4 regions of the Streptomyces sp. NPDC052682 genome follow, and region 4 is predicted to be linked to each of the others. Evidence: riboswitches for the same ligand, from Rfam matches in the RefSeq annotation. Region 4 holds a riboswitch; each other region holds the start of a gene.

Region 1 (4,203 bases), on a different contig from region 4:
CGCCGGACCACACCCGGCTGCGGCGGCTGGTCAGCAAGGCGTTCACACCGCGCCGCGTCGCCGAGTTCGCGCCCCGGGTGCAGGAGCTGACCGACCGCCTCATCGACGGGTTCGCCGCCCGGGGAGAGGCCGACCTGATCCACGAGTTCGCCTTCCCGCTGCCCATCCACGCCATCTGCGACCTGCTCGGCGTCCCGCGCGAGGACCAGGACGACTTCCGGGACTGGGCGGGGATGATGATCCGTCACCAGGGCGGCCCGAGGGGCGGGGTCGCGCGGTCGGTGAAGAAGATGCGCGGGTACCTCGCCGACCTCATCCACCGCAAGCGTGCGGCGCTGCCGCCCGAGCCGGCCCCCGGTGAGGACCTCATCTCGGGCCTCATCCGCGCCTCCGACCACGGCGAGCACCTCACCGAGAACGAAGCCGCGGCGATGGCCTTCATCCTGCTGTTCGCCGGCTTCGAGACGACCGTCAACCTCATCGGGAACGGCACCTACGCCCTGCTCACCCACCCCGGGCAGCGGGACCGGCTGCAGAAGTCCCTCGCCGCCGGCGAGCGCGAGCTGCTGGAGACCGGTGTGGAGGAACTCCTGCGCTTCGACGGGCCCGTGGAGCTGGCCACCTGGCGGTTCGCCACCCAGCCGCTGACCATCGGCGGGCAGGACATCGCCCCCGGCGACCCCGTCCTCGTGGTCCTGGCCGCCGCCGACCGCGACCCGGACCGCTTCGCCGACCCGGACGTGCTGGACCTGTCCCGGCGCGACAACCAGCACCTCGGGTACGGCCACGGCATCCACTACTGCCTCGGCGCCCCGCTCGCCCGCCTGGAGGGCCAGACCGCGCTCGCCACCCTCCTCACCCGCCTCCCCGACCTGCGGCTCGCGGCGGACCCGTCCGAACTGCGCTGGCGCGGCGGGCTCATCATGCGGGGACTGCGCACCCTGCCGGTGGCGTTCACGCCGGTGGGGCAAGGGGCGCACGCTGCGCAAAGGTGACACACGCTCAACACTGTGATCTTCACGTGATCTGCGCGGAACGAACTTGTGATGGGTGATCGTCTGCCGATACGTTCACCCATCAGCGCGGCGGCCCCCGTCACGGCCGCCACGCGGGTCAGTGCTGTCTCGTGAAAGGTCTCCGTATGCTCTCCGGGAACGGTCGTCACCGTCGCCCCCGTCAGGCTCCGGCTCTCCTCGTCGCGGCCGGAGTGACCGGTTCCGCCATCGCGATCCCGCTCCTCGGAGCCACCGGCGCGAGCGCGGCCGACGGGACGACCTGGGACCGGGTCGCGGACTGCGAGACCGGCGGCGCCTGGAGCCAGAACAGCGGCAACGGCCTGTACGGCGGCCTGCAACTGTCCCAGGAGGACTGGGAGAAGCACGGCGGCCTCGACTACGCGGCCAGCCCGGACCTGGCCAGCCGTAACCAGCAGATAGCCGTCGCCGAGAGAGTCCTCGCCGACGAGGGGGTCGGCGTCTGGCGCACCTGCGGTCTGCTCGCGGGCCTGGACAAGGACTCGGCCTCGGCCGACATCGACACGGGCGTGGCCGGCGACTCCTCGCCGAAGGCCGCGGAATCATCCGACTCGCGAGACTCATCGGGTTTGTCCGACTCTTCCGAGTCGTTCCGTTCCTCGGCGTCGCCGGACTCTGCGTCGCCGGACGCGCCGGCGCCCTCCACCTCCTCCGACGCCCCGTCAGGCACGGAGGGCGACGCGCCGCACATCGACGGCTCCTCCGCGGACACCTCGCACTCCGGCGACTCGGGCAACTCGAGCCGCGCGGGCGGTCCTTCGGCCCTGGCCGGCACGGACGCGGAGGCCGCCCCGGCCGGCACCGGCCGGCACCGCGGCCCCAGCGCCGAGGAGACCCCGGCGCCCGGCAGTACGGCCGGGGAGGGGGGACGGCACGCCTCGCGCGGGGACGCGGCCGCGCGGGACGCGGTGGACGGCTCGTACACCGTGCGTACCGGCGACAGTCTGTCGTCCATCGCCGACTCCCTTGACCTCGGCGGCGGATGGCACGCGCTCTACGCGGCCAACGAGCGCACCGTCGGCGCCGACCCCGACCTCATCCTCCCCGGTCAGACGCTTGCCATAGGGGTCGAACCGGGGCAGAAGAACCCCTGAAAGGGCGGCAGTTTCCCTCGCGGTTCGCGGTTAATGTCCCATGTAAGCGTGATGAGAGATAGATCTCAGAAGCCCTGATCGTCTTTGAAATTCCGCGGATCACCTGGCTACGGTCGTGACCGCTCGCCACCGCGAGCCCCGGCTGCCGCAACGCCGAATCCTGCCAGTGGCAGCCCGGGAACAGTCGTCGCGTCAAGCGCCGCGGGCAGGAGCGGGGGACCCAAGGTAGGCGCCGGGCCCAGCACATGAGGCTGGATCCGGCTAGGGGTGAAGCCGAGTCCCGCAAGGGACCCGGCCGGGCAACTCAACCGGCCCGAACCCGACAGCTCACCTCGCAGGCGTCGGTGAGGGGATCCATCCATGCTGTTTTCCAGCAAGGGCAAGCACCGCCGTCCGTCCAAGGCCGTTCGCGCCGTCGCCCTGGCCGGTGTCACCGGCGCCGCCGTGGCCGCGCCGCTGATGGCCGCCGGCACCGCCTCCGCCGCCACCGAGTCCGAGTGGGACGCCGTCGCCCAGTGCGAGTCCGGCGGCAACTGGTCCATCAACACCGGCAACGGCTACTACGGCGGTCTGCAGTTCTCCGCCTCCACCTGGGCCGCGTACGGCGGCACGCAGTACGCCTCCACCGCCGACAAGGCCACCAAGGCCCAGCAGATCCAGATCGCCGAGAAGGTCCTCGCGAGCCAGGGCAAGGGTGCCTGGCCGGTCTGCGGCAAGAACCTGTCCGGCGCCTCGTACAACGGCGGCTCGGCGCAGAGCTCCGGCTCCACCGAGACCCGCCAGAGCGAGCAGCAGACGGCCTCCCGCTCCACCGAGCGCCCGGCCCAGACCCAGACCCCGAAGACCCAGAGCCAGAAGACGGTCACCACCCCGACCGGCAAGAAGGTCAAGAAGGGCGACGGCGAGTACAAGGTCGTCAAGGGCGACACCCTGAGCTCGATCGCCGCGCAGCACGACGTCAAGGGCGGCTGGGAGAAGCTCTACCAGCTGAACAAGGACATCATCGAGGACGCCAACCTCATCTACCCGGGCCAGCAGCTGCACCTGAGCTGATCGGCCTGCCCTGCTCCCCGCCCCGGTGCGTGTTCCCCCGTACGCGCCGGGGCGGGGTCATGTCCGGCGGCACATCTGTGGCGCTCGGCGCTCCTTTGTTCCGTTCGGAAACAATTTACGCTCAGTTCTGTCCAAGGGGTGGGTGACCGGCTGGCCGATCGCCCCCGGCCGGTTAGGCTCGTCTCGCAGAGCCCCCGCGGCACTGCCAACCCGCGTCACATCCCAAGAAGGAGATGCTCGTGCCGTCCATCGACGTCGTCGTAGCCCGGGAAATCCTGGACTCCCGAGGCAATCCCACGGTCGAGGTCGAGGTCGGCCTCGACGACGGCAGCACGGGTCGTGCCGCCGTCCCGTCCGGCGCCTCCACGGGCGCCTTCGAGGCCATCGAGCTCCGCGACGGTGACCCCAACCGCTACCAGGGCAAGGGCGTCGAGAAGGCCGTCCTCGCCGTCATCGAGCAGATCGGCCCGGAGCTGGTCGGCTACGACGCCACCGAGCAGCGCCTGATCGACCAGGCCATGTTCGACCTGGACGCCACCGACAACAAGGGCTCGCTCGGCGCCAACGCCATCCTCGGGGTCTCGCTCGCCGTCGCCCACGCCGCCTCCGAGGCCAGCGACCTGCCGCTCTTCCGCTACCTGGGCGGTCCCAACGCGCACCTGCTGCCGGTGCCGATGATGAACATCCTGAACGGCGGCGCGCACGCCGACTCCAACGTGGACATCCAGGAGTTCATGATCGCCCCGATCGGCGCGGAGTCCTTCTCCGAGGCCCTGCGCTGGGGCGCCGAGGTCTACCACACCCTGAAGAAGGTCCTGAAGTCCAAGGGCCTGTCCACCGGCCTCGGCGACGAGGGCGGCTTCGCCCCGAACCTCGGCTCCAACCGCGAGGCCCTCGACCTCATCCTCGAGGCGATCAAGGAGGCCGGCTACACCCCCGGCGAGCAGATCGCCCTCGCCCTGGACGTGGCCGCCACCGAGTTCCACAAGGACGGGCGCTACGTCTTCGAGGGCAAGGAGCGC
Region 2 (4,203 bases), on a different contig from region 4:
ACCAGGTCGTCCAGCGCGCCGATGATCTCCTCGACGGGCACCTCGGGCTGGTCGAAGTGGGTGTAGTACAGGTCGATGTAGTCGGTGCCGAGGCGGCGCAGGGAGGCGTCGGCGGCGGCCTTGATGTTCGCGGCGGACAGGCCCTGGTACCGGGGGTGCTGGCTGACCTTGGTGGCGATGACGACGTCGGAGCGGTTGCCGCGCGCGGCGAGCCACCTGCCGATGATCGTCTCGGACTCGCCGCCCTGGTTGCCGTCGACCCACGCCGAGTACACGTCGGCCGTGTCGACGAAGTTGCCGCCGGCGGCCGTGTAGGCGTCCAGAACCGCGAAGGAGGTGGCCTCGTCGGCGGTCCAGCCGAAGACGTTGCCCCCGAGAGCGAGCGGGAAGACCTCGAGGTCGGAACTGCCGAGCTTGCGAAGCGAAGGGGTGGTGTTCGACGTCATGTCCGTCGTCAACGACCCGGCCGGACCCGCCCATTCCACGCGTCCGGCCAAGGGTTCGTAAACTCCCGGGCGTTGCCCGATCCCCCGGCGGGGCTCAGACGTTGAGGCCCTTGCCGCGCAGCCACGCCATCGGATCGACGCCGTTCGCGGAACCGTCCGGGTGGACCTCCAGGTGGAGGTGGGCCCCGGTGACGTTGCCGGTGGCGCCGACGCGGCCGATCACATCACCGGTGTTGACCTTCTGGCCGACGCTGACGTTGATGGAGGACTGGTGGCAGAACCACAGCTCCGTACCGTCGTCGAGGGTCAGGATCGTGCGGTAACCGTACGAACCGGCCCAGCCGGCCTCGGTGATGGTGCCGCTGTGCACGGCCTTGATGAGGGTGCCGGTGGGCGCGGCGAAGTCGAGGCCGGTGTGGTAGCCGGAGGACCAGTAGGCGCCGGCCTGGCCGAAGGTGGAGGTGATGGTGTACGAGGAGGTCGGCAGCGTGTACTGCTTGGCCAGCTCGGCCAGGCGCTCGGCCTCGGCCTTCTTGCGGGCTTCTTCCTCCGCCTTCTCCTTGGCCGCGGCGGCCTTGGCCTCGGCCTCCTTCTGCGCCTTCTCGGCGGCCTCCTGAGCGGCCTTCTCGGCGGCGGCCGCGGCCTCGGCGGCGGCCTTGCTCTCGACCTGGGCCTGCTGCCGCTCGGCCTGCGCCATGATCCGGGCGCGCAGCACCTCACCGGCGTCGGCGGCGCCCTGCTCGGTGTCGGCGGAGGTCGTGCCGATGCTGCTGAGCGGGGTGGCGGAGCCCTCGGGGGTGTCGTCGTCCGAGATCAGGGAACCCACGGAGGACAGGTCCGGCATGGAGATCGACACCGGCGGCTTGCCGGTCTGCGCGCTGGCCATGCCGCCCGCGCCGACGGCCGCTATGACACCGACGCCGAGGACGGTGGAGCTGCGGGCGAGCCCGCCGCGCTGCTTGGTGACGCGATGCCGGCCGCGTACGGGACGGATGGACTCCTCGGTGGGGTTCCACTCCTGGAACGGGCCCTCGTCGACGCTGGGGCCGCCGTAGCCGAAGGTGTCGGTCTCGCGCCGGCTCGGCGCGTACGGGGCCGCGGGGGCAGGCCGGTTGGACGCCACGTAGGCGTACTCCTTTCCTTCCGTCTCCGCCTACCGGGTTAGCTGACGGGTTCGGAGCGGGAAGGTCTCCTACGCGCGTATACCGGCCGGCCGTGCCGGCACGGCGGTATCCGCGTGATTCACCCCATGGTGGTGGTTCCCCGGTTCCCTTGCGGGATTCGGCGCGTGCGCACGGAGCCGCCTTCTGTGACGGCTGGGACGACCGCGCTGCGTTATCGAACGTTAATAGAGGTGAGGTGGTGATTCCAAGCGGTTCCGCTTGATCGTTAGCGAATTTCCCGGGGACTTACCTGTCATCACCGGCGATAATCGGGCGAGTTGACCACACCTCGCGTGACTGACGGGGCTTGACGGACCGTCAACTGCCGTGCGGAGCGGGACAGTGCGGTCACACCGCGTGACGCTGCCGCCCCGGCTCGGGAACGACTCAGGGCCGGAACTCGATGAGTTCCGGCCCTGAGCCTTCAGTAGCGGGGACAGGATTTGAACCTGCGACCTCTGGGTTATGAGCCCAGCGAGCTACCGAGCTGCTCCACCCCGCGTCGGTATGACACCAGTGTACGCCATGTTCGGGACAGCCCGCACACACGTCACCGCCCGCCGCCGATCAGGTGCCGGTTGGGGGCTTTGGCCCGCTCCTCGTGCTCCGCCAGGACGACGACGTCCGCACCGGCCGCCGCCAGCAGTCCGCTGCCGTCCGCGCCCGCCACGAAGGTGTCCGGCTCCCGCCACGCCGTGACCACCCGCCGTACGCCCGCCGCCAGGATCAGCCGGGCACAGGGCAGCGGCCGGGAGGACCGGCGGGCGCAGGGTTCCAGGCTGCTGTAGACGGTGGCGGTCGCCAGGCGCGGGTCGTCCGGGCCGGTCTTCGCCAGCGCGGCCTCCTCCGCGTGCACGACGGGGTCGCCGCCCTCGCGGGAGTACCCCCGGGCCAGTTCCGTACCGTCGGCCGCCACCACCACCGCCCCCACGCTGAACGCGGTGTCCGAGGGCGGGCAGCGCTCGGCCAGTTCGCAGGCCAGGGCGAGCCAGTGGTGGTCCGCGGCCGAGGGCAGCGGGCCGGTGCCCGGGGCGGTCGGCCGGTAGCGCATGAGGACGACGTCGCCGATCGCGCGGGTCTCCAGCAGCCGCAGCCGGCCGCCCTGGTAGGAGCCCGGGCCGAAGAGGCGGGGCGCGGCCGGATCGCCCACGAAGAGCGGGGCGAGGACGAGCTGGAGTTCGTCGGCGAGGCCCTGGGTGAGGAGCTGGGTGTGGATCTGCCCGCCGCCCTCGACCATGAGCCGCCGTACGCCGCGCACGTCGTGCAGGTGGGTGAGCAGGCGCCGCCAGTCGAGGCCGCTGCCGAGCGGCACGACGTCGGCGGTGATGCCGAGGGCGCGGGCCCGTTCGGCGCCCCGGTCGGTCGTGTAGAGGACCTTCTCGCCCCCGGTGTGCCAGAACTGTGCCGCCGGGTCCAGGTCCCCGGAGCCGCTGACCGTGACCTTCAGGGGGTACTCGGGCCTGCCCTCGGCCAGGCGGGCGGCGCGCCGCCCGGGCGCGTTGACCAGCAGCCGGGGGTTGTCGGCGCGGATGGTGCCGGCGCCGACCAGGATCGCGTCGACGGACGCCCGCACCTCGTCGACCCGGTCGAAGTCGGCGGGGCTGGACAGCAGCAGGCGCTCAGGGCCGGTGTCGTCCAGGTAGCCGTCGAGGGAGACGGCGGCGGACAGCAGGACGTACGGGTGGGGCATCGGCGCGCTCCTCGCAGCCGGACCCGGGAGCCGTGCGGCGGGTCCTGGTGGGTCTTGGTTCAAGTTTGAAGCAAACCTACACTGGCGGCATGACGACCCGCTGGCTCTCCCCTGCCGAGCAGCGCGCCTGGCGCGCGTACCTCGCCGCCACCCTGCTCGTGGAGGACGCGATCGACCGGCAGCTCCAGCAGGACGCCGGCATGCCGCACCTGTACTACTCCATCCTGGCCACCCTCTCGGAAACCCCGGAGCGGCGGCTGCGCATGACCGACCTCGCCGAGCGGCTGAAGATCACGCGGACCCGGCTGACGTACGCCGTGACGCGCCTGGAGAAGGACGGCCTGGTACGGCGGGAGGCGTGCCGGTGGGACAAGCGGGGCAGCATCGCCGTGCTGACCGACGCGGGCCTGGCGGTGCTGGAGCGCGCGGCTCCCGGGCACGTCGAGACCGTACGGGCCTCCCTCTTCGACCACCTCAGCGAGGAGCAGGTCGGGCAGCTGGAGGAGATCTGCGGCGAGGTGGCACGGGCGCTGCAGGAGGACGCGACGCGGCCGGCGTCCGACGACGTGCCGTGGCGCCGCCGCTCGTCGCCGCCCTGCTCATGACGCTGTGAGATGCCCCTCATCATGCGGCTGAATAGCCAGTTGCTTCAAATTTAAAGCATGCAGTAGAGTCCCGGGCCATGTCCTGCTTCAAATCTGAAGCACTGGAACGGAACCCGGAGGCCCGCATGCCCGAGATCCCCGCCGCCACCCCGCGCGCCCGTGTCCGGGTCCCGCTGCGCTTCCACGACGGCTACCGCGTCGACGCGGACCTGGTCACCTTCCACGGGCTGGTGGACGGCCGGGAGCACCTGGCCGTCGTCCTGGGCGACCCCGGCCCGGTGCCGCTGGTACGGCTGCAC
Region 3 (4,203 bases), on a different contig from region 4:
GTGCGGCGCGACCGTACGGCGGTGGCGGCCGGGTTCGGACTGCTGCGGCTGGCCGGGGCGCCCTCCATGGGCTGGCTCGACGTGAAGACCTCCGGCGATGTCGAGGTGCCCGTGATCGAGGCCGCCATCGACGAGGAGCTCGCCCGGTTCGCCGAGGAGGGCCCCACCGCGGAGGAGATGGAGCGCGCCCAGGCCCAGCTGGAGCGCGAGTGGCTGGACCGGCTCGGCACGGTCGCCGGCCGCGCCGACGAACTGTGCCGCTACGCCGTGCTGTTCGGCGACCCGCAGCTCGCCCTCACCGCCGTCCAGCGCGTGCTGGAGGTGACGCCCGAGGAGGTCAGGGAGATCGCCCAGGCCCGGCTGCGGCCCGACAACCGCGCGGTGCTGGTCTACGAGCCGACCGCCCCCGAGCACGCCGAGGACGTGGAAGGCACCGAGGACCCGGAGTCCGCGGCGACCGTGGAAGCCACCGACGACAACGAGGAGGCGGCGAAGTGACCGAGCTCGCCACGATGGAGTTCCACCCCCGGCCCCAGGCGGGCGAGCCCAAGCCGTGGGCGTTCCCGGCGCCCGAGCGCGGTGCGCTCGGCAACGGCCTGACGGTGCTGCGCTGCCACCGCCCCGGCCAGCAGGTCGTCGCCGTCGAGGTGCTGCTGGACGCGCCCCTGGACGCCGAGCCCGCGGGCTTGGACGGCGTCGCCACGATCATGGCGCGGGCCTTCTCGGAGGGCACCGACAAGCACTCCGCCGAGGAGTTCGCCGCCGAGCTGGAGCGCTGCGGCGCCACCCTCGACACCCACGCCGACCACCCCGGCGTACGCCTCAGCCTGGAAGTGCCCGCCTCCCGCCTGGCCAAGGCGCTCGGCCTGGTCGCCGACGCCCTGCGGGCACCCGCCTTCGCCGACAGCGAGATCGAGCGGCTGGTGCGCAACCGCCTCGACGAGATCCCGCACGAGCTGGCCAACCCCTCCCGGCGGGCCGCCAAGGAGCTGTCCAAAGAGCTGTTCCCGGCGGGCTCGCGCATGTCGCGGCCGCGCCAGGGCACCGAGGAGACCGTCGCGGCCATCGACGCGGCGGCGGTGCGCGCCTTCTACGAGCGGCACGTGCGCCCCGCCACGGCCACCGCCGTGGTCGTCGGCGACCTCACCGGCATCGACCTGGACGCGCTGCTCGCCGACACGCTCGGCTCCTGGACCGGCTCGCCGGGCGAGCCGCGGCCCGTGCCGCCGGTGACCGCCGACGACACCGGCCGGGTCGTGATCGTGGACCGTCCCGGTGCCGTCCAGACGCAGCTGCTGATCGGCCGCATCGGCCCCGACCGCCACGACCGCGTGTGGCCCGCCCAGGTGCTCGGCACGTACTGCCTCGGCGGCACCCTCACCTCCCGCCTGGACCGCGTGCTGCGTGAGGAGAAGGGCTACACCTACGGGGTGCGGTCGTTCGCCCAGGTCCTGCGGTCCACCGCGGAGGGCACCGGTGCCGCGATGCTCGCCATCAGCGGCTCCGTCGACACCCCGAACACCGGCCCGGCGCTCGACGACCTGTTCAAGGTGCTGCGCACGCTTGCCAAGGACGGGCTCACCGACGCCGAGCGGGACGTGGCCGTGCAGAACCTGGTGGGCGTGGCGCCGCTGAAGTACGAGACGGCCGCGGCCGTCGCGAGCACGCTGGCCGACCAGGTCGAGCAGCACCTGCCCGACGACTACCAGGCCGCGCTGTACCGGCAGCTCGCCGCGACCGGCACCGTGGAGGCCACCGCGGCGGTCGTGAACGCCTTCCCGGTGGACCGTCTGGTGACCGTGCTGGTGGGTGACGCGGCGCAGATCAAGGAGCCTGTGGAGGCCCTCGGTATCGGCCAAGTCAGCGTGGTCGCCGCCGAGTAGCGGCACGCGCGCGTGGAGGCCCTGGTGGCGTGCCTGTCACCAGGGCCCCCTTATGCCCGAATTGGGGCGGAGGTTGCCTGTCTGCCCTGTGGGATGCGCTACAAAAGCCGCGTTCCGTTTGGGGATTGAAACGCGTCCCGTTTAGCTTCGTCCGGGCTGTCCGTCAGGCAGTGCGCCGCACCCGCGGCAGCGGACAGTCATCGCCGAGTCCCCGTACGGCGCGAGCCAGGGGAGCCGGGGACCCACCACGTCCCTGGGGTGAATCGGGCGCCCGCGCACACCGCGAGGGGGCCCGTAGGAGACCTTCCTGCTCCGAACCCGTCAGCTAACCCGGTAGGCGAGAGGGAAGGAAAGGACCAGCACACTTCATGGCGTTCACGCGCGCCGCACGCAAGCCCGCAGGCAAGCACCGTCGTCCCACCCGCATGCAGCGCGGCACCGCCCGCGCGGCGGGCGTCGCGGCCCTCGCCACCACCGGCGTCATCGGCACCGTCGCGGCCCCGGCGTTCGCCGCCGAGCCCGCCCCGCAGCAGACCGGCCTCACCCCGGTCGTCACCCTCGGCGGCTCCGTCGCCGACGAGATCGACGCCCAGGCCGCCGCCCAGCAGCAGGCCGCCGAGGAGGCCGCCGCGCGCAAGAAGGCCGAGGAGGACGCCCGCAAGCGGGCCGCCGAGGCGGCCAAGGAGGCCCGCGATGCCAAGGAGCGCGCCGCCCGCGAGGCCGAGCGCAAGCGTCTGAACACCTTCGTGCCGCCCATCTCCGGCTCGTACGTCTCCACCGGCTACCGGGCCAGCAGCGGCCTGTGGTCCTCCGGCAGCCACACCGGCGTCGACTTCCACGCCGCCACCGGCACCCCCGTCCACGCCGTCGGCGCGGGCACCGTCGTCGAGGCCGGCTGGGGCGGCGCGTACGGCAACCAGGTCGTGATCAAGATGCACGACGGCACCTACACCCAGTACGGGCACCTGTCCTCGATCGGCGTCTCGGTGGGCCAGCAGGTCACCCCCGGGCAGCAGATCGGCCTGTCCGGCGCGACCGGCAACGTCACCGGACCGCACCTGCACTTCGAGGCCCGTACGACCCCGGAGTACGGCTCGGACATCGACCCCGTGGCGTACCTGCGCTCGCACGGCGTGCACGTCTGAGGCGCGCAGGTCCGACCCGCACGGTCCGTACCGCAAGGCCCCGGCTCCCGAGCCGGGGCTTTCGCCGTTTCGCACGCCGTGCTGTCCAAAAAATATCCATGGATTCCGGCCCGCCGTCGGAAATTCCGGCTCATTGCAATAGAGTCACGGAACACACGTCCATCGTCGACGTTTCACGGGGATTAAGGCGGAGGTCGGTCATGCGTATTCCGGCGCACTCGGTGTGTACCGCGATCCGGGACGACATCGTCGCCGGTGTCTACGAGCGCGGCAGCCGGCTCACCGAGGAACTCCTCGCGCGTCGCTACGGCGTCTCCCGCGTCCCCGTCCGCGAGGCCCTGCGCACCCTGGAGGCCGAGGGCTTCGTGGTGACCCGGCGGCACGCGGGCGCGTGCGTGGCGGAGCCCACCGAGCAGGAGGCCGCCGACCTGCTGGAGATGCGCCTGCTCCTGGAACCGCTCGGCGCCTGCCGGGCCGCCCAGCGCCGCACCGAGGCCCATCTGAAGGTGCTGCGCGGCCTGGTGCGGCTGGGGCAGGAGCGCGCCCGCCGGGGCAACAGCGACGACCTGCGCTCCCTCGGCGGCTGGTTCCACGAGACGCTCGCCCAGGCCTGCGGCAGCCCCGCCCTGACGTCGCTGCTGACCCAGCTGCGCCACAAGATCACCTGGATGTACGCGGTGGAGGCGCCGGCCGACCCCGTGGAGACCTGGGCCGAGCACGGGGCGATCGTGGACGCCGTGGCGCGCGGCGACGGGGAGCGCGCGCGGGCGCTCACGGCGCTGCACACCGAGCGCGCCGGCGCCGCGCACCGGCTGCGATTCGCCTCCGGCGGCGACCGTGTGAGGAATTCGCAACGTGCCGTACACACGCCGAGCCTGCGGCATTAACGCGGGAGCCGTATACAAAGAAGGGTTATTCGGCGGGGTTCGTTTTTGCTGCCCTTTTACTGCGCTGCCCTTTTGCCGCACGTCCTTTTGTCAAGCTGTCCTTTTGCCGTGTCGGCCTGTTGCCGTGCCGGTGAATTCCGGTTGCCGGACGTGAAAGAGCCGCGCCGCCCGCAGGCGACGCGGCTCCTCTGTGCCGGCGCGGTGGCTCAGACGGTCTCGGGAAGCTCCTCGAGACCCTCCGAGACCAGCTTGGCCAGCCGGTCCAGGGCGGCGTCCGCGCCCTCGGCG
Region 4 (4,203 bases):
CGGCCGGGGTCGTCGGACAGGGCGAGCTGCAGCGCGGGGTCGAGCCCGCCGCCGCGGTACTGGGCCGTCGCGACCGAACCGAGGGCTTCACGGGCGGCGTTCAGCCGCTCCTGCTTGCGGGCCATGGCGTCCTGGAGCCTGTTGAGCCGCTGCCGGGCCGCCTCCGCCTTCTCCTTCGCGCCGTTGTACTTCTCGGTGGCCGCCTCCGCCTCCTGGTACAGCGTGTCCACCCGGGACGCGACCTGCTCCGGGGACAGCTGAGGATCGGCCTGGCCGGTCCCCTCGAATCCGGTGGCGGTCGCCGCGCCCGCCAGGGCGAGCGTCGCGGCCGTGCGGGTCGGACCACCGCCCAGCGTGCGTCTGCTGGGCTTGCGGTGTGCTGCCACCTGCGCTTCACGTCCTTTCCGACGCCCGCCGGTCCGGCGCACGGCCGTCGGGGAGCGGTCGGAGGACCGTCGTGAGCGGCCCGCGCGTCCGGCGACGGCCCGCACAGGGGGAAGCGGGCCGCCGCCGGACCTTCTCGGCGGTGGTGGCCGACTGCCGCCCCTGGCCCGGGCGGCGGTGGGGAGCCGGTCACCTGGGGCAGGACGCTAAAGCTGGCCGTGCCGGGCCGGAGGGCGGTTGCACGGAACTGGCGCCACGGGACCGGAAGGTGACCTTCTGTGACCGTGATCCCGTCCAGACGCTGTCGACTTCACCGAGAGCGATGACCGATGTGCCGGATCTCGCCCGGGCGGCGCCGGGCAGGTGCTATGCGCGCAGAGACGCACGCGCGCGGAGCACCGGGAGCGCCGGGCCGGTGTCGGGCGGGCCAGGGGGCCCTCATAGGCTCCGGGCTCATGGACGTACTCATCCACCTCTTCGTCGGTCTGCACATCATCGGCATCGCGGCGCTCCTCGGCGGCTTCCTCACCCAGATGAAGGCGATGGGCCAGGGCAGCGCCCGCTTCAGCCCCGCGATGCTGCACGGCGCGCTGACGATGCTGGTCACCGGGGCGATCCTGGTCGGCCTCAACCAGGCCGACGACCAGTCCGTCGACAACATCAAGATCGGCGTGAAGCTGGCGCTGCTGATCGTGATCCTGGGGCTCGTCTACGTGAAGCGGGACGAGGAGCGGACCGACAAGCGCCTGTTCGGCCTGGTGGGCCTGCTGACCGTGGCGAACGTCTTCATCGCGGTGCTGTGGACCTGACCCTCTGGCACCGGCGTGGTCAGGCCGGCCGCACCACGCTGTGGATGGCCGACTCGCCGTCGTAGAAGATCGACTCCTCGCGGACGTAGGTGCCGGGCTTCGGGGCGTGGATCATCATGCCGTTGCCGATGTAGATCCCCACGTGGGTGACGTCGTCGTAGAAGAAGACCAGGTCACCGGGCTGCGCCTGGGAGAGCGGGACCGTGGTGCCGGCGTTCACCTGGTCGTAGGTGGTGCGCGGCAGGTCCACGCCCGCGGCCTTCCAGGCAGCCTGGGTGAGGCCGGAGCAGTCGTAGGAGCCGGGGCCGGTGGCGCCCCAGACGTACGGCTTGCCGATCTGCGCGCGGGCGAAGGCGAGCGCCTTCTCGGCCTTGGTGGTGTACGAGGAGCCGGCCGAGGGCGCCGTCGGGCCCGTGGAGGGGGAGGGGCTGGGGGTCTCCTGCGGCTGGGCCGTCTCCTGGGCCTGCTGCTCGGCCTGCTGCCGGGCCAGCTCGGCGGCCTCGCGGGCGGCCTCCTCCTGCTTCTTGCGCTCGATCGCCGCGAGCCGCGCCTTCTCCTCGGCGGTCAGCTTCGACAGCAGCTCCCGCGCGTCGGCGAGCTTCTTCTGGACGGTGGCCTTCGCCGTCCTGAGGTCGCTCTGCGTGTCGGTGAGCGTCTCGAGGCTCTCGGTGGCCTCCTGGCGCTTGCGCATCGTCTCGGACTGCTGCGTGACGTAGTCGTCGACCGCCTCCTTCTGACGGCCGGTGAGCCGGCTCATCAGCTGGGTCTGGTCGAAGTAGTCCTGCGGGGTGTCCGCGAGCAGGAACGTCGCGGTGTCCGGGACGGAAGCGCCGGTGCGGTACTGGGCGGCGGCGAAGGAACCCAGCTCCTCCCGCGCCTCGTTGAGTTTCTGGGTGCGCTCGGCCACGTCGTCGAGGAGCGTGTCGACGCGCTTGCGCTGCTTGGCGGTCTTCTCCTTGGCCGCGTTGTACTTCTCGGTCGCCGACTCGGCCTGGCGGTACAGGTCGTCGACCTTCTTCTCGACCTCCTCCAGGCTCGGCTTGCCGTCCTCGGAGGGGGCGGCGTTGGCGGTCTGGGACAGCAGGGCCACGGACGTGAGGGCCGCCGTGGCGAGGGCGGGGGGCCGTATGCCTGCTACGCGCGTACCGGCAGGACGCGACTTGCGGTGCGACGCCAAGGGTGGCGACTCCTTCCGTGTTCCGCCTACCGGGTTAGCTGTCGGGTTCGGGCGCGTGCTTCGGAAGGTTTGCCCTACGGCCGGTCCCCGAAGGGGAGGCGGGCCGATTCACCCCGGGGTCTCGGTGGGTCCCCGGCTCCGGCTGCGACGGCGGCAGGCCGGACTCGGCGGAGGCCGCGCGGCCCGGCGACGTTCGCCGGTGGGGGTCGTGCGGCCCGACCGCACGGTAGCCAACTCGTGTGGTCCGTGTGAAGGTTGGTGGGTGATATGCCCGATACATTTTCGTGACCTGGGTCGGGTTTCACTGTTCGTGGTCGCGCGGAAGTGGGCTGTGACCGGCGATGTTCTCAGGGCGGCGGCGGGTTGTCGGTGCGGCGCCCTAGACTCGGAGAGCGATGAGCAGCCTCTTTGACGACAGCTTCCTGGCGGACCTCCAGGCCCCGCGGGGTCACGAGGACGGACCCCCGCCGCCGCCCGAGGACGATCACGGACCGGAGCCGGTCCCGGACGATCTGTTCGGCGGGACGTTCGACGTGCCGCCGGACCGGGACACCCACTACCGGGACGGCGCCCCGCGCCCGGTGGTGGACTCCGCGGCGCTCCTCGAGGGGCTGAACGACAACCAGCGCGCCGCCGTCGTGCACTCCGGCTCCCCCCTGCTCATCGTGGCCGGCGCCGGCTCCGGCAAGACCCGCGTGCTCACCCACCGCATCGCCTACCTGCTCGCCGAGCGGGGCGTCCACCCCGGCCAGATCCTCGCGATCACCTTCACCAACAAGGCCGCGGGCGAGATGAAGGAGCGCGTCGAGCAGCTCGTCGGCCCGCGCGCGCACGCCATGTGGGTGATGACCTTCCACAGTGCGTGCGTGCGCATCCTGCGCCGCGAGTCCAAGAAGCTCGGCTTCACGTCGTCGTTCTCGATCTACGACGCCGCCGACTCCAAGCGGCTGATGGCCCTGGTCTGCCGCGACCTGGACCTCGACCCCAAGCGCTACCCGCCGAAGTCCTTCAGCGCCAAGATCAGCAACCTGAAGAACGAGCTGATCGACGAGGAGGACTTCGCCGCCCAGGCCTCCGACGGCTTCGAGAAGACCCTCGCCCAGGCCTACGCCCTGTACCAGTCGCGGCTGCGCGAGGCGAACGCGCTCGACTTCGACGACCTGATCATGACGACGGTCAACCTGCTGCGCGCCTTCCCGGACGTCGCCGAGCACTACCGCCGTCGCTTCCGCCACGTGCTCGTGGACGAGTACCAGGACACCAACCACGCGCAGTACGCCCTGGTCCGCGAGCTGGTCGGCACCTTTGAGCACCCCGTCGACGTGCCCCCCGAGGCCGAGGTCCCGCCCGCCGAGCTGTGCGTGGTCGGCGACGCCGACCAGTCGATCTACGCCTTCCGGGGCGCGACGATCCGCAACATCCTCCAGTTCGAGGAGGACTACCCGGACGCGACGACGATCCTGCTGGAGCAGAACTACCGCTCCACGCAGACGATCCTGTCCGCCGCCAACGCGGTCATCGAGCGCAACGAGTCCCGCCGCCCCAAGAACCTGTGGACCAACGCCGGCGCCGGCGCGCTGATCACCGGGTACGTCGCGGACACCGAGCACGACGAGGCCCAGTTCGTCGCCGACGAGATAGACCGCCTCACGGACGCGGGCGAGGCGAAGGCCGGCGACGTCGCCGTCTTCTACCGCACCAACGCCCAGTCCCGTGTCTTCGAAGAGGTCTTCATCCGCGTCGGCCTGCCCTACAAGGTCGTCGGCGGGGTCCGCTTCTACGAGCGCAAGGAGGTCCGGGACGTCCTGGCCTACCTGCGGGTGCTGGCCAACC

The links. A riboswitch is a leader RNA that binds a small molecule or an ion and turns the genes downstream of it on or off. The one in region 4 is predicted to bind cyclic di-AMP.
Positions count from the first base shown of each region.
Region 1: it holds a riboswitch for cyclic di-AMP, as region 4 does, so the genes downstream of both, AB0K80_RS18195 (transglycosylase family protein) here and AB0K80_RS21435 (NlpC/P60 family protein) in region 4, are expected to answer to the same signal.
Region 2: it holds a riboswitch for cyclic di-AMP, as region 4 does, so the genes downstream of both, AB0K80_RS14110 (M23 family metallopeptidase) here and AB0K80_RS21435 (NlpC/P60 family protein) in region 4, are expected to answer to the same signal.
Region 3: it holds a riboswitch for cyclic di-AMP, as region 4 does, so the genes downstream of both, AB0K80_RS23630 (M23 family metallopeptidase) here and AB0K80_RS21435 (NlpC/P60 family protein) in region 4, are expected to answer to the same signal.

Region 1 is NZ_JBFATS010000010.1:222,341-226,543, forward strand. Features, by position in the region: gene AB0K80_RS18185 (cytochrome P450) at 1-995, shown strand, start outside; gene AB0K80_RS18190 (transglycosylase family protein) at 1,142-2,128, shown strand; cyclic di-AMP (ydaO/yuaA leader) riboswitch at 2,316-2,484, shown strand; gene AB0K80_RS18195 (transglycosylase family protein) at 2,489-3,181, shown strand; gene eno (phosphopyruvate hydratase) at 3,421-4,203, shown strand, end outside.
Region 2 is NZ_JBFATS010000008.1:26,077-30,279, forward strand. Features, by position in the region: gene AB0K80_RS14105 (aldo/keto reductase) at 1-446, opposite strand, end outside; gene AB0K80_RS14110 (M23 family metallopeptidase) at 541-1,569, opposite strand; cyclic di-AMP (ydaO/yuaA leader) riboswitch at 1,582-1,743, opposite strand; tRNA gene AB0K80_RS14115 (tRNA-Met) at 2,038-2,111, opposite strand; gene AB0K80_RS14120 (dihydrofolate reductase family protein) at 2,160-3,299, opposite strand; gene AB0K80_RS14125 (MarR family transcriptional regulator) at 3,389-3,904, shown strand; gene ribA (GTP cyclohydrolase II) at 4,030-4,203, shown strand, end outside.
Region 3 is NZ_JBFATS010000015.1:84,651-88,853, reverse strand. Features, by position in the region: gene AB0K80_RS23640 (pitrilysin family protein) at 1-498, shown strand, start outside; gene AB0K80_RS23635 (pitrilysin family protein) at 495-1,883, shown strand; cyclic di-AMP (ydaO/yuaA leader) riboswitch at 2,075-2,238, shown strand; gene AB0K80_RS23630 (M23 family metallopeptidase) at 2,252-3,028, shown strand; gene AB0K80_RS23625 (GntR family transcriptional regulator) at 3,229-3,915, shown strand; gene AB0K80_RS23620 (HPr family phosphocarrier protein) at 4,122-4,203, opposite strand, start outside.
Region 4 is NZ_JBFATS010000013.1:50,419-54,621, reverse strand. Features, by position in the region: gene AB0K80_RS21445 (NlpC/P60 family protein) at 1-386, opposite strand, end outside; gene AB0K80_RS21440 (hypothetical protein) at 840-1,193, shown strand; gene AB0K80_RS21435 (NlpC/P60 family protein) at 1,213-2,370, opposite strand; cyclic di-AMP (ydaO/yuaA leader) riboswitch at 2,379-2,530, opposite strand; gene pcrA (DNA helicase PcrA) at 2,766-4,203, shown strand, end outside.